One region of the Flavonifractor hominis genome, then DNA from elsewhere that is predicted to be linked to it. Evidence: a T-box and tRNA genes for the amino acid it is inferred to sense, from the RefSeq annotation. Region 1 holds a T-box; the other regions hold tRNA genes.

Region 1 (4,537 bases):
TGCCGGGGGGAGCAGACGGAGACAGGCAGCGGGGGAGGAGGCGGCAGGAGCCTGGGCACGCCGGGGAGAAGAAGATCCAGAGCAGCCCGCAGGCGGGCGAAGTCTGCCCGGGTGTCGGCACAGGTGGGAATAAAAACAACGTGCCCCACGTCGGCCATCTCGGGCCACACCCCCAGTTCTTCCAGTCGTGCCTGGGCGGTAAAGCCATCGGCACAGCGCAGCACGAAGCGGGTGGGATCCAGCGGCGCATCCGCCGGGGTGAGGGAAGGATAGTCCTGCCGCAGCCGGTCCACCTCCTTTGCCGTGTCACGGTAGGCGGCAGCCCCCTTTTCCAGCATATGCGCCCGGCACACATCCAGAGCGGCCATCATGGGGTAGGATGGGCTGGACGATCCGTAGAGACTCCCCACCCGGCGCAGGTCGGCCTGGGAAAAAGCGGGGCCGGAGAGCAGCAGCGCGGTCTGCCCCGGGGCGGGTAGGGTCTTATGGGTGGATACCACCGCCAGATCAGCGGCGGCCAGCGAGGTGTCGCCTAAAAAAGGCAGATGGGCTCCGTGGGCGGCGTCTACCACCAGATAGCCGCCCCGGCGGTGCATGACCGCTGCCAAGGCGGGAAGATCTGATAATACACCGTAATAAGTTGGTGAAGTAATGCAGAGCGTATGAATTTCTGGGTGACAGTCCAACTGCCGTTCCACCTCAGCCGGGTCAATGGGACCGGTAATCCCGGCTTCAGTCAACCAGGGGCGTTCCAGATATATCGGATGCAGATCCATCAAGGCCAGGGCGTTGTAGGCCGAGCGGTGACAGCCCCGGTCCAGCAGGACCCCATCCCCCGGCCGGCAGGCCAGAGTGAGGGCGGAGAGCACTCCTTGGGTGGAACCGCCGGTGAGAAACAGGCAATGAGGCATGCCAAACACCTCTGCCCATAGCTGCTCGGCCTGTTCAATGGCTCCGCCTCCGTCAAACAGGTCTCCAGTGGGGGGCAACTCGGTAAAGTCGATATTTGCCAGCCCTGCCAGCTCGGGGGCTGGGAGAGGTCGGCCCTTGTGGCCGGGCATATGCATGCGCAATGGATCGGTAGCGGCAAAGGACCGCAGTGCGTCATAAAGGGGCGTGTTTTCCACAAAATCGCCTCCCGGTGTGGAAGATTTGTTTGAGTATAGCAAAAAGCGGCAGGCCCTGCAAGTCCGGCCTATCGCAGGGCAAAAAAGCGACGGCATGGCAGCGCCAGCCAAGCCCACATAAAAAACACCGGATCTCCGCCATATGGCGGAGATCCGGTGTTTTTTTAAAAGCGGATGCGCTGGGCGATGTAGTCCTTGACCTCGCTCATGGGGATACGCACCTGCTGCATGGAGTCACGCTCCCGGATGGTGACGCAGCCGTCGGCGGGGGTGGTCTCGTCGCCCACGGTCTGGAAATCCAGGGTGATGCAGAAGGGGGTGCCGATCTCGTCCTGACGGCGGTAGCGCTTGCCGATGGAGCCGGCGTCATCATAGTCCACCATGAACTCCTTGGCCAGCTCGTCCCGCAGCTGCTGGGCGGGACCGGAGAGGACCTCCTTCTTGCTCAGGGGCAGCACGGCGCACTTGAAGGGCGCCAGGGCGGGGTGGAAGCGCATAACGGTGCGGATGTCGTCGTTGCCCTTCTTGTCCTGGCCCACCACTTCCTCGTCGTAGGCTTCCACCAGGAAGGCCAGGGTCACGCGGTCGGCGCCCAGGGAAGGCTCGATGACGTAGGGGATATAGTGCTCGTTCTTCTCCTGGTCGAAGTAGGTCAGATCCTTGCCGGAGTGCTCCTGGTGCTGCTTGAGGTCATAATCGGTACGGTCGGCCACGCCCCACAGCTCGCCCCAGCCGAAGGGGAACATGAACTCAAAGTCGGTAGTGGCCTTGGAGTAGAAGGCCAGCTCCTCCGGCTCATGATCCCGCAGGCGCAGGTCTTCATCGGAGATGCCCAGGTCGTTGAGCCACTTGTGGCAGAATTCACGCCAGTAGGAGAACCACTCCAGATCGGTGCCGGGCTGGCAGAAGAATTCCAGCTCCATCTGCTCAAACTCCCGGATGCGGAAGATGAAGTTGCCCGGGGTGATCTCGTTGCGGAAGCTCTTGCCCACCTGGCACACGCCGAAGGGCAGCTTCTTGCGGGTGGTACGCTGGATGGCGGGGAAGTTGACGAAGATGCCCTGGGCGGTCTCAGGCCGCAGGTAGACCTCGGTGCTGCTGTCCTCGGTGACGCCCTGGTGGGTCTTAAACATCAGGTTGAACTTGCGGATGTCGGTGAAGTCGGACTTGCCGCAGCCGGGGCAGGTAACGCCGTTGTCCCGGATGAAGGCCACCAGTTCGTCGTTGGTCATGGCCTCCACGTTTACGTCGGTGCGGCCCTGCTCGGCGCACCAATCCTCAATGAGCTTGTCGGCCCGGTGGCGCATCTTACAGGCCTTGCAGTCGATGAGGGGATCGTTGAAGGTAGACACGTGGCCGGAAGCCACCCACACTTCAGGGTTCATAAGAATGGCAGCGTCCAGCCCCACGTTGTAGGGGTTCTCCTGGACAAACTTCTTCCACCAGGCACGCTTGACGTTGTTCTTCAGCTCCACACCCAGGGGGCCATAGTCCCAGGAGTTGGCCAGGCCGCCGTAAATCTCGCTGCCGGGATAGACAAAGCCGCGGCCCTTGCACAGGGCTACGATCTTTTCCATGGTCTTTTCGGTGTTTTTCATCGTATATGCTCCTTTACCCATTTATTCGCCAAGAAAAAAACGCCCCGAGCCATAAGGCTCAGGGCGAAGAAAACTCCGTGGTGCCACCTGAATTCGGAGCAGACGCTCCGCACTCTGACCCGGTAACGGCGGGGACCGGCGGGGCATTGCCTCCCCGCGGCTCACGGGTGCCTTCTGCGGGACCTTCGGGAGCCTTCCACCAAAACGGCTCCTCTCTGCGGTCCGGGTCTCCGCGTACTCTTCCCGGTCGTGGCCTGTGCTGATTTCCGGTGTATTCTATCACCTTTTCCCCTCTGCGTCAAGGGAAAGGGGGCGCAAGACCCAGTTTTCTTTCCCTGAAATGTGCGCTCAGCTCAGCAGCAGGTCTACATCCTCAATGCTCAGTCCAGACTGGAGGGCCAGGTTGATGCCGTAGCCAATGACCTTGCTCAGGTCGTGGACCTGGGTGTCGATGTCTTTGGGAGTGACCACCAATCCCTCTCCCGCGCCCTGAAGGGCGGAAGGGTCCAACTCCTCCCGGCCGGCCTCGGCCAGCACGTCGCAGGTAAGGGTGACGGCGTCCACCACCGTGGGTGCACCAATGGCGATGACGGGTACGCCAAGGTTCTGCGCATCCAGGGCGAAGCGGGCGTTGCCAACCCCTGAGCCGGGGGTAATGCCGGTATCGGACAGCTGGACGGTACGGCAGATGCGCTTCAGGCTGCGGGCGGCCAGCGCGTCCACCGCCAGCACACAGGCCGGGTGGATCTTGTCCACCACCGCCCGGACCAGCTCGCCGCTCTCCACGCCGGTGGTACCCAGTACACCCGCGGCCAGGGCGGCCACCGGGCGGAAGGAGCCGAAGTGCTCCGGGACTTGTTCCACCAAGTGGCGGGTCACCAGGGTATAATCTGCGGCCTTAGGGCCCAGGTTGTCCGGGGTAATGGCCCGGTTGCCCAGCCCCACCACCAGGGCGGGTGCATCGGGAGCGGATGGGAGCAGGGGCTTCAGCTCAGCAGCCAGGGCCCGTACCGCCCGCCCAAAAGCATCTGCCTCCCGCCGTTCCAGAGCGTCCAGCTCCAATGTCACATAGCGGCCTGGCGGTTTACCCAGCGCCTGGGCGCCCTGCTGGTCCAGTATCTCCACTGTGGTGACGGCGTAGCCCTCCCGCTGGCGCTCCCCGGATGTTACCCCGGGCAGGCGGGCGGCTTCTCCGGCACCCTCTCGCCAGAGCTGGGCGGCCTCAATGGCCAGGTCGGTCCTTGGTCTGCGCATGATGGCCTCCTCTGCCGCCCCAAGATATGGTATAAGGACGGCCTTTCAGCTCTATTTTTTGCGAGAAGGGCCTTCATATACAAAAAAAGTGAAAAAAATTTGAAAAAACAGTTGCAATTTTTGAAACTTGCTGTTAAAATGTAAATCTGCACGGGCAAACTGTGTAAATAACGATTATCGTCATCGGAGGAGGTGTTTGGTTTGCCGAATATTAAGTCTGCCAAGAAGCGTGTCCTGGTGAACGCCACCAAGGCTGCGCAGAACAAGGCCGCTAAGTCCGCGCTGAAGACCGACATCAAGAAGTTTGAGGCCGCGGTGGTCGAAGGCAACCGCAGCGAGGCCGAGGGCGCTTACAAGGTGGCCGTCAAGGCGGTCGACAAGGCTGTGGTCAAGGGTCTGCTGCACAAGAACAATGCCGCTCACAAGAAGAGCGCCATGACCATCAAGCTCAACAAGCTGGCCTAAAGGTCGAACCCCAAAAGACCGTCTGCATAGCAGACGGTCTTTTTCGTTTTTTTTCAGGCAAAAGGGGATACAATGAGAGCGACGGGAGGAGGG
Region 2 (4,537 bases), on a different contig from region 1:
GAGCTCAAGCCCGACGCCATCTACGCGCTGTTCAAGACCCACTACATCGACGCCACCCTGCCCTATCAGCTGGTGCAGCACTCCTTTGCCGAATTCACCGACGAGCAGGGGCACTCCCACGTCACCTTCGCCGGCACCATCCGCCATACGGACACCCTCTTCCAGGTCCAGGGCTCGGGCAACGGCCCCATCGACGCCTTCTTCAACGCCGTCCACGGCCAGAAGATGGACCGCTTCACCTTTGTGGACTATAAGGAGCACGCCATCAAGCAGGGCTCCGACTCCCAGGCCGTGGCCTACATCCACCTGCAGGATCAGGCCGGCCGGGACTGGTTCGGCGTGGGGATGAGCCACAACATCAACCTGGCGCCCCTCAAGGGCATCCTCTCGGCCATCAACCGCGCCATCAACAACGACGCATAAGCATACAACAACGCGGCCCCCGCCACAGGACGGGGGCCGCGTTTGTCTATAGGTTACTTTTCCTGCGCCCCGCTCCGGAGCTGCCAGAATATGACCGCTCCGGCGGCGGCCACGTTGAGGGAATCCACCCCGTGGAACATGGGAATGCGCGCGGTATAGTCGCAGGCCGCGATGGTCTCCGCCGACAGCCCGTCCCCCTCCGAGCCCAGCACAACGGCCAGCTTCTCCTCACCGGCCAGGACCGGGTCGTCGATGCTGACCGCCCGGTCGTCCAGGGCCATGGCCACGGTTTTGAACCCCAGCTCCCGCAGACGGGCCACGCCCGACCCGGGCCAGGGGGCAAACTCCCCCTCCAGCCAGGCCCACGGGATCTGGAACACCGTGCCCATGCTGACCCGGACCGCCCGGCGGTAGAGCGGGTCGCAGCAGGAGGGCGTCACCAGCACCGCGTCCATCCCCAGCGCGGCGGCGGAACGGAAGATGGCGCCCACATTGCTGGCGTCGGTGATGTGCTCCAGCACGGCCACCCGGCGGCTGGCCCGGCACAGGTCCGCCGCCGCGGGCAGGACGGGCCGGTGCATGGCGCACAGATAGCCCCGGGTGAGCGCATAGCCGGTGAGCCCCGCCAGCACATCCCGCTCGGCGGTATAGACGGGCACGTCCCCCCACCCTTCCAGCACCTGCGGCGAAAGCCCCTCGGCCTGCCGCCGCTCCATGAGGAAGGAGACCGGACGGCACCCCGCCGCCAGCGCGCAGGCGATGACCTTCTCACTCTCCGCGATAAAGAGCCCCTGCCCGGGCTGGCGGCGGCTGCGCAGCTGCGCGTGGGTCAGCCCGGTGTAGACCTGCAGCTCCGGGGCGGACAGGTCGGTGATCTCTCGGATCTCAGCCATAGCGCCCCTCAGATCTCCTCCTGGGTGAAGGCCGCCAGCAGCAGCCGGGCGCCGTGGTGCAGAAACTCCTCCCGGGAGAGCTTCAGCGTGTCCTGAATATACCGCTCCCGCAGCTCGGCGGTGTGCACCATCCCGGCCAGCGACGACCAGAAGAGCATGACCGCCTCCAGCGGCGCAAGCCGGGTGCGCACCGCCCCCTCCTGCGCCCCGCGCGCCAGAAAGGCCGCCAGCTCTTCGTCGATCTCCCCGCTCACCCGCAGGATGTCCGCCATTCCCTTCTGCGCGTCGCCCAGCTTCTGCACCAGCGGCAGCATCCCGGTGGCCGCGTCGTAGGCCGTGGGATTCTCCTCATAAAAGCGCACAATGGTCCGGCACACCGCGTCGTAGGCCTGGTGCCAATCGCTTTGGCTCTCAATGGCCTCATGCACCTTTTTCTTCAGCAGGACCATGCCGCTGAGCAGGATGGCGGTGATGATCTCTTCCTTGCTCTGGAAATAGACATACAGCGTCGCCTTGCTGTACTCCGCCTCCCGGGCGATGTCGTCCATGGTGGTCCGCTCCGTCCCCTTTTCCGCGAACAGCCGCTCGGCAGCGGCCAGGATCGAGCCCCGGTGAAACTCGGTCAGCGCCTGTTTTTTGCTCATGGTTTGTCCCGCCCTTTCCATATTATTATACCAACGGTTTAGGAAATGATATCATGATTTTCCTTTCTTATCAACCCTATTTTGCCCGTAATCTCGTCTCCCGGGCCCTTTTTCGCCCGTTTCCGGCCCTGACGCGGCAATGCGCCCCATTCCGACGGGAAAAAACTCTTGCCAAATACCTCCGGCTGTGCTATACTAATCGAGTCAGCAAAATCATGCAGGTATAGTTCAGTGGTAGAACGTCAGCTTCCCAAGCTGAATATGAGGGTTCGATTCCCTTTACCTGCTCCAGACAAAGCGCCGCCGCAGTCCTTGTACAGGAGGACTGCGGCGGCGCTTTTCGTTGTCTTTTGCGGCATGCCGCGGGCAAACCGGACCAGAGCATGCCCACCGCGCCGGTCTGCGCGTCGGCCCTGATAATGATCGCACTGTCTCCCTCGTAAGACGAACTGGGATCGGATAACTCAAAGGCTTTCGAAATAAAGATGGCCTTTAGAGAAGATTCAAACTCCATAGAAGTTGGGGAACTCTCCCCGCCCTGCCCACTTCCCGTATATGACGTTTGCTAAGTCCAACACGCTTGCTATAAGCTGCAGGCTGGCCCAAGAGGGTACACTATTGGGTCTACATGTCAAGATAGAGTTGTTGGGAAGGGCCGGATACAGACGCTAACGTAGTCGAAGAAGCTGGCATACATTAACCTATTTGCAGTAAAACTTGCTTTTCCCATTCTGCCACACGGTACAGAAAGGACACCACTGGTAAGTGGAATTTTCCCCCGGCACTGTCTGTAATAGCTACAGTATCCACGTTAGCTATGCTGCTTTTGCGGCGCGTCTTCCGTTGGAAACTCATATTCGCCGGCAGTGAGTACATCTCCAAAAGCTTTCCCCAGCTCCTCTACTGCCTGCTGGGTGGCGTTGGCCTGCTTCATGAGGTAAAATTGTATCCATGCTGCTGAGTAAGGCCTACATCTGTCTCATTTGGCACGATCGTCTGCCCATAGAACCAGTTGGTGGATAGATTCCGTGGAAGCTGGACCGTGATAGGGTCATTAGCCATTGTTTTTCACTCCTTCCGCGACGGAGATAGTGGATTTGGGCACTGTGGAAGATGTCAGGAAGTTGTTTCCGCATCTAGGAGCTCCACCTGAGTAATCTACGCCGCTTGCTCTTGAGAGGCAGTGTAGATTATTCCCAGACTGGATCCGGTGATCTGCCTATCGAGAGCTGAAATAAGGACAGCCCCTTTGACGCGGTCATTGCCACAACGCCCCTAACTGAGCCCCCACGCCTGCCGGATGAACAGCATGTACGCTTTCATGGAAAACTCAAGAATAGGCTGCACGTTCTCCAGGTCATACCCCGGCGACAGCGTGAGTCTGGCTGATACGTTGACTGTAACCTCTGGCGGGGCAGTGAGGGTCACCTGATCCCCCAATAGAGGCGGTCCCGCTGGCAGACCGTTCGTGGTCAATATTGCCACCTCCCTTCTGTTGCTATAAGCCGCCGCCTGTGGGCAAGCTATCATCGGAGGTGATCGCATGGAACCCACGTACAGCGATTTGTACACCCATTTGAAAAAGGATCCGGCTATGGAAACCTACTTTTCACAGCTTCCCGGCTATATCCAGGCACAGATCCGGGCCCGTGAACACCAGCCCGCCTCTCTGGAGGATCTCAAACGCATGGCCAACGAGTCCAAACAGGTATTTTGAACAATCGTTGAGGTGATAATATGGCGAAACAAGGCATGGCCCGTCCCGAATGGACCCACACCGAGCCCCGAAACGCAGAGCCTCCCGTGCCCGAGATTCAGGGCAAGGCCAAGCATGGGAAGGAAAAGGCAAATCCCATCATTGCAGGCACTTCCGGCCCCCATATGAAGGTCTGGCATGAAAAACCCATCTCCTCAAGGGTCTACCCGGTGCTGGACACCGATCTGGCCCGGGACAACGTAGAAAACGACCTTCCCGCAGCCGATCTGGAAGATCTGTGACCTATATTCCGCTGTACCGCCCCGTTGTGGGCGGTATTTTTTTGTTCTGCTCCGGGCTGAACCGCAGGCCGCCCTTTGACATCGGAACGCTGTCAAGCAAAAGCTTGGTCATGCCGTCCTTGTCAGTCGTAATCTTCAGCCTGTGAAACACTGTTTACCACCCCCTCGCTGTGCGTTGTCGGCCTGAAACAAAAAATCCAGGTCCATCCCAGCGAAAAAGGTGTCCCGCACAATCTTTGTCTAGAGAAAAGTAAAATGAGTGCTGACCAAAAAGCTTTACTCTGGTGCTTTTCTCCGTCCTATTGATCGCCTTAGAAAAACAGCAATCGGCGTAACGTTGCGGCGCACCATTTCGGCCTGCAAATTCTCAAACATCATATCGCGCCCACTTTCCACCGTACATGGTGGTCTATATCTGCATTATGCTATCTTTAGCGGTGGAATTCATAAGCACTTTCCGCCGTTAAAGGAAATTTTTTCTTGATTCTTTCCATTAAGTGTGATATCGTACTTTTAAAAAAGAAGGTGTTTGAAATGTGGCTTGATTCGCTCAAGCGAATGAAAGCTGCATCTGGAAAA
Region 3 (4,537 bases), 210 kb from region 1:
CGCCGTTTGACCGGCGCCTACTCGGACAAATCTCCCCTGGCCGCCGCTCTGCTGATCCAAGAAGATCTGGAGGTGGCCATCCGCTCCACCGAGGGCCGGGCGCTGGTGTTCCACACCTCGGCCCTGGCTCCCAAGGCCACCCGCTCCACCCAGGGGGTCAATGTGATGACCCTCAAGCCCAAGTGGAAGGTGGAGCGCGCCTGCCCCCTGTCCGATACCACCATCGTCAACGCCGCCCGGTACCGGGCCCGCTCTTTGCCGGCGGCGGGCGCTCTGCTTAAGGAGGAAGACCGGGGCGAGGTTCAGATCAGCCTGCTGTGATTCTGCCGTAGAAAAGAGGTATGCCTGTTGAAACACTCCGTGTACCAGTACGTCAAAAGCTATGCCATCATCACCCTGGGGTCCCTGCTCTACGCCCTGGCCTATAACATTTTCTACGCCCCCAACCTGGTGGCCATGGGAGGTCTTACCGGCCTGGGCCAGGTGCTCAACGCCCTGATCCCTGTGCTGCCGGTGGGCACCACCGTTTTTGTCATGAACGTCCCCCTGTTTTTTATGGGGTGGAAGTTTATCGGCGGCCACCTGCTGGTGTCCTCCCTCTACGCCATGACCCTCAGCTCCTTTGCCATTGACCTGATGAACATGGTATATCAGTTCCAGCCCATGGATCCCATGCTGGCCAGCATTTTTGGCGGGGCCCTGCTGGGCCTTGGCATTGGACTGGTCTTTTCCAAGGGTGCCACCACCGGCGGCACCGACCTGATCGCCCGGCTGCTCAAGCTGAAATTCGCCTGGCTGCCCATGGGCACCCTGGTACTCATTCCCGACTTTATTGTCATCGCCCTGGCTGCCATTGCATTTGGCAAGGTGGAGAGCGCCCTGTACGGCATTGTCTCTCTCTTCGTCACCACCAAGGTGATGGACACCGTCCTCTATGGCCTGGACAGTTCCAAGGTGGCCTATATCATCAGCGATTCCTGCCGTGCCATTGCCGACGCCGTTATGGCCATGGACCGGGGCGCCACCATTCTCCACGGGGAGGGTGCCTACTCCGGTGATGAGAAAAAAGTGCTGATGGTGGCCTTCAAGCAAAAGGAGATCGTCCCCCTCAAAGAGATGGTCAATCAGATCGATCCCCACGCCTTCCTCATCGTATGCGACGCCCATGACGTACTGGGTGAGGGATTCCGCACTTATAGCAAGAATGACATCTAATGTCGGAAAGGAGGCAGCTTCATGACCGTCTTTACTAAGGTCACCGCCCATTTGAAACAGCGCGGTTTTGCCGTATCCTGCTTTGCCACCGCCGCAGAGGCCGCAGACTATATGGACGGAAAACTGGATGGCCGGAGCATCGGCATCGGCGGCTCAGTGACCGTCCGGGACATGGGGCTGGCTCAGCGGCTGGGAACACATAACCAGATCCTCTGGCACTGGCTGGATGGCACTCTTTCGGACGCTGCCGCCGCCTCGGTCTATCTCACCTCCTGCAATGCCCTGGCCGAGACCGGGGAGATCCTCAACATCGACGGCACCGGCAACCGGGTGGCCTCCACGCTTTTCGGCCATGAGGAGGTCTATTTTCTGGTGGGGTGCAACAAGCTCTGCCCGGACTATGACACCGCCCTATGGAGGGCACGCAATGTGGCCGCCCCCAAAAATGCCATGCGTCTGAAGAAAAAGACCCCCTGCGCCCTGCGGGGCGACCGCTGCTATGACTGCAACAGCCCCCAGCGGATCTGTCGGGCACTGAACGTACTGTGGGCGCCGCCAGGCGGTGTGGGCCGCACCGAGGTGGTCCTTATCGGAGAGCCTCTGGGCTTTTGAGGAGGGCGGAGATGAAGCGTATCCTGCCCGCGCTGGCCCTGTGCTGCGCCCTGCTGCTCTCCGGCTGTACCTCTTTGCTGGAGCGCACTTATACCTCTGTGGAGCCTCATACGGAGCACACCGTTTCAGGCAGCGACACATCTACCATCAAGGCGGATACCTATTCCGAACTGGTCAACGCCATACTCTTTTTTGTCTCTCAGGGGATGGAAGAGGGCGTCGTGCAGCTGACAGGCTACGAGGGGGATGTGGAGGCCGACCTGAACCAGGCCTGCCTGGAGGTGGCCAAGGACGATCCCCTTGGCGCCTACGCCGTGGACTTCATCAAAAACGACTATACCCGGGTACTCACCACCTATGAGGCCACCATTACCATTTCCTACCGCCGCACCCAGGAGCAGATCAACAGCCTGGTCAACGTCACCGGCTCCAGTGCCATCCGGGAGGAGGTAGGGCAGGCCCTGGCCGCTTTCCAGCCGGAGTTGGCCCTGCGGGTGGGCTATTTCACCGAGGAGATGGCCGACCTGGACTCCCTCATCCGTCAGGCCTACTATGACGATCCGGCCTCTGCTCTGGGCATGCCGCTTTGGGAGATCAACCTCTACCCTGATACAGGCAATCAACGCATCGTGGAGATCCTGCTGATTTATCCGGAATCCGCCGAGCTGCTGGCTCACAAAAAGGAGGATCTGCTCTCCACCGTGGAGCAGATGGTGCTTCCCCTGCACCCCAGTCAGCACACCTCCGCGGAACGGCTTTCCTTACTGTTCCAACTGCTTCCCGATGCGGTACACACCAGCGGCACCGGCTCTACCGCCTGGGATGCCATTTTGGGTGACGGTGCCGACAGCGAGGGGCTGGCGCTGGCTTTTCAACTGCTGTGCGACGAGATGGACATCGGCTCTACCCTTATTGAGGGCACCCTGAACGGGCAGCCCCACTTCTGGAATCAGCTCACCGACAACGGCGGCACTCATTACGTGGATCTCACTCGCAGCACCGACGGCACCACCTGGTCGGCGGAAGATCTGATCGCTTTGGGCTATGTCTGGGCCGGCAGCGAAGAAATCGAATAATTTTTAAAAAAAGGGTTGACAAGCTCGCCCCCTTTCGCTATAATAACCTTCGTCGCTTGCAGGTGTAGCTCATCTGGTAGAGCGCCACCTTGCCAAGGTGGAGGTAGCGAGTTCGAGCCTCGTCACCTGCTCCAGAATAAGAAAAGAGGATGGCCATTGGCCATCCTCTTTTCTTATTTGTCTGTGTGTGAAAGGAGATACGCCATGCCGAGTCCCACCATTGAATCGCTGGGCCGCTTTCTCTCCCGGCAGGTACCGGAGCACCCCCGCCGGACCCGGGCCCTGCTCCACGCCGCCTATACGCTGGTCGGGGTACAGATGCGCCTGTTTCCGCCCCGGCAGGTGCTGCCCGCCCGGTGCTATATGCAAGGGGCCACCGCCCGCACCATGGCCGCCGCCCTGGGCCGGGCGGATCGGACCGCCTGCGTCAATATTTTTCTGCCCTGTGAGCCTCTCCACGCCATGGGTATTCCTGCCGTGCTGCCCGAAGGGCTGTCCTGCTATCTGGTCTCCACCGCGGCCGACCGGGTATTTGTGGAGGCGGCGGAGGAGCGGGGCGTGCCGGAGAGCTATTGCTCCTACCATAAAATCCTGCTGGGCCTGGCCGAGAGCGGAGTCATGTCCCGCCCCCGCTTTATCCTGAACACCTCTCTGGCCTGCGATGCCAACCAGCTCACCTTCCGTCGGCTGGCGGAGTTCTGGGATGTCCCTCACTTTACGCTGGATGTGCCCTACGCCCCCACGGAGGCATCGGTAGCCTGGCTGGCCGACCAGCTGCGGGCCATGACCGATTTTCTCCAGCAGCATACGGGCCGGCATCTGGAGGAGGATGCGTTGCGCCAGGCGGTGGGGCGCTCCCGGGCCACACTGGAGAACTACCGCCGGTATCTGCAGCTGCGGGCCAGCCGCTCCCTGTCCGACGAGATGACCTCCGAGATGCTTTCGGTCTTTGCCACCCACTCCATGCTGGGTTCGCCCCAGGCCCAGCGCTACACCGAGCGCCTGTGCGCCCAGACTGCCGCCCTGCCCGAGGGCCGGCGGGGCAAGCGCATCCTGTGGCTGCACACCCTGCCCCACTGGCAGGACGCCCTGCGGGAGATTCTGAATTTCAGTCCCCGGGTGGAGATCGTAGGGTGCGACATGTCCTTTGACGCCCCGGAGCTGCCCGACCCGGACCACCCCTATGAGTCCATGGCCCGGCGGCTGGTGTACAACTCCTTTAACGGCAGCGCCGAGCGCCGGGTGGCCCGGGCCGTGGAGCTGGCCAAGCTGCTCCGGGCCGACGGCGCGGTGTGGTTTTGCCACTGGGGGTGCAAGCAGACCTCAGGCGCGGCCCAGTACGCCCGTCAGCATCTGGAGGCCGCCGGCTTTCCCACCCTGGTGCTGGACGGAGACGGCTGCGACAGCGGCAACGTAAACGACGGACAGATGGTGACGCGGCTGCAGGCCTTTCTGGAGCTGCTGGAGGGAAACAGATGATCGGATATACCTGCAAATACACCCCCGTGGAGCTGCTGGCCGCCCTGGGGGGCGAGCCGGTGCTGCTGGAACGGGAGGCGGAGGACTTCACCCGGGCCGAGGCCCTGACCCACAACCACTTCTGCTGCCACGCCAAGGCCCTGCTGGAGCAGTGC

Evidence for each region. The T-box of region 1 lies ahead of WMO45_RS08770 (glycine--tRNA ligase). A T-box ahead of a tRNA ligase gene usually reads a tRNA of that ligase, here a tRNA-Gly.
Region 2: it has a tRNA-Gly gene. The T-box ahead of WMO45_RS08770 (glycine--tRNA ligase) is inferred to sense a tRNA for this amino acid. The anticodon was not compared.
Region 3: it has a tRNA-Gly gene. The T-box ahead of WMO45_RS08770 (glycine--tRNA ligase) is inferred to sense a tRNA for this amino acid. The anticodon was not compared.

What each region holds. Positions count from the first base shown of each region.
Region 1 is NZ_JBBMFT010000004.1:241,076-245,612, forward strand. Features, by position in the region: gene WMO45_RS08765 (aminotransferase class I/II-fold pyridoxal phosphate-dependent enzyme) at 1-1,127, opposite strand, end outside; gene WMO45_RS08770 (glycine--tRNA ligase) at 1,292-2,725, opposite strand; T-box leader at 2,782-2,985, opposite strand; gene gpr (GPR endopeptidase) at 3,074-3,979, opposite strand; gene rpsT (30S ribosomal protein S20) at 4,181-4,444, shown strand.
Region 2 is NZ_JBBMFT010000003.1:270,311-274,847, reverse strand. Features, by position in the region: gene leuA (2-isopropylmalate synthase) at 1-423, shown strand, start outside; gene WMO45_RS07245 (TrmH family RNA methyltransferase) at 477-1,316, opposite strand; gene WMO45_RS07240 (TetR/AcrR family transcriptional regulator) at 1,325-1,960, opposite strand; tRNA gene WMO45_RS07235 (tRNA-Gly) at 2,178-2,251, shown strand; gene WMO45_RS07230 (hypothetical protein) at 2,772-2,894, opposite strand; gene WMO45_RS07225 (hypothetical protein) at 3,236-3,436, opposite strand; gene WMO45_RS07220 (hypothetical protein) at 3,504-3,677, shown strand; gene WMO45_RS07215 (hypothetical protein) at 3,698-3,958, shown strand; gene WMO45_RS07210 (helix-turn-helix domain-containing protein) at 4,439-4,537, shown strand, end outside.
Region 3 is NZ_JBBMFT010000004.1:29,856-34,392, forward strand. Features, by position in the region: gene WMO45_RS07775 (DNA gyrase subunit A) at 1-321, shown strand, start outside; gene WMO45_RS07780 (YitT family protein) at 349-1,215, shown strand; gene WMO45_RS07785 (lactate utilization protein) at 1,237-1,827, shown strand; gene WMO45_RS07790 (hypothetical protein) at 1,839-2,903, shown strand; tRNA gene WMO45_RS07795 (tRNA-Gly) at 2,962-3,037, shown strand; gene WMO45_RS07800 (2-hydroxyacyl-CoA dehydratase subunit D) at 3,108-4,382, shown strand; gene WMO45_RS07805 (acyl-CoA dehydratase activase) at 4,379-4,537, shown strand, end outside.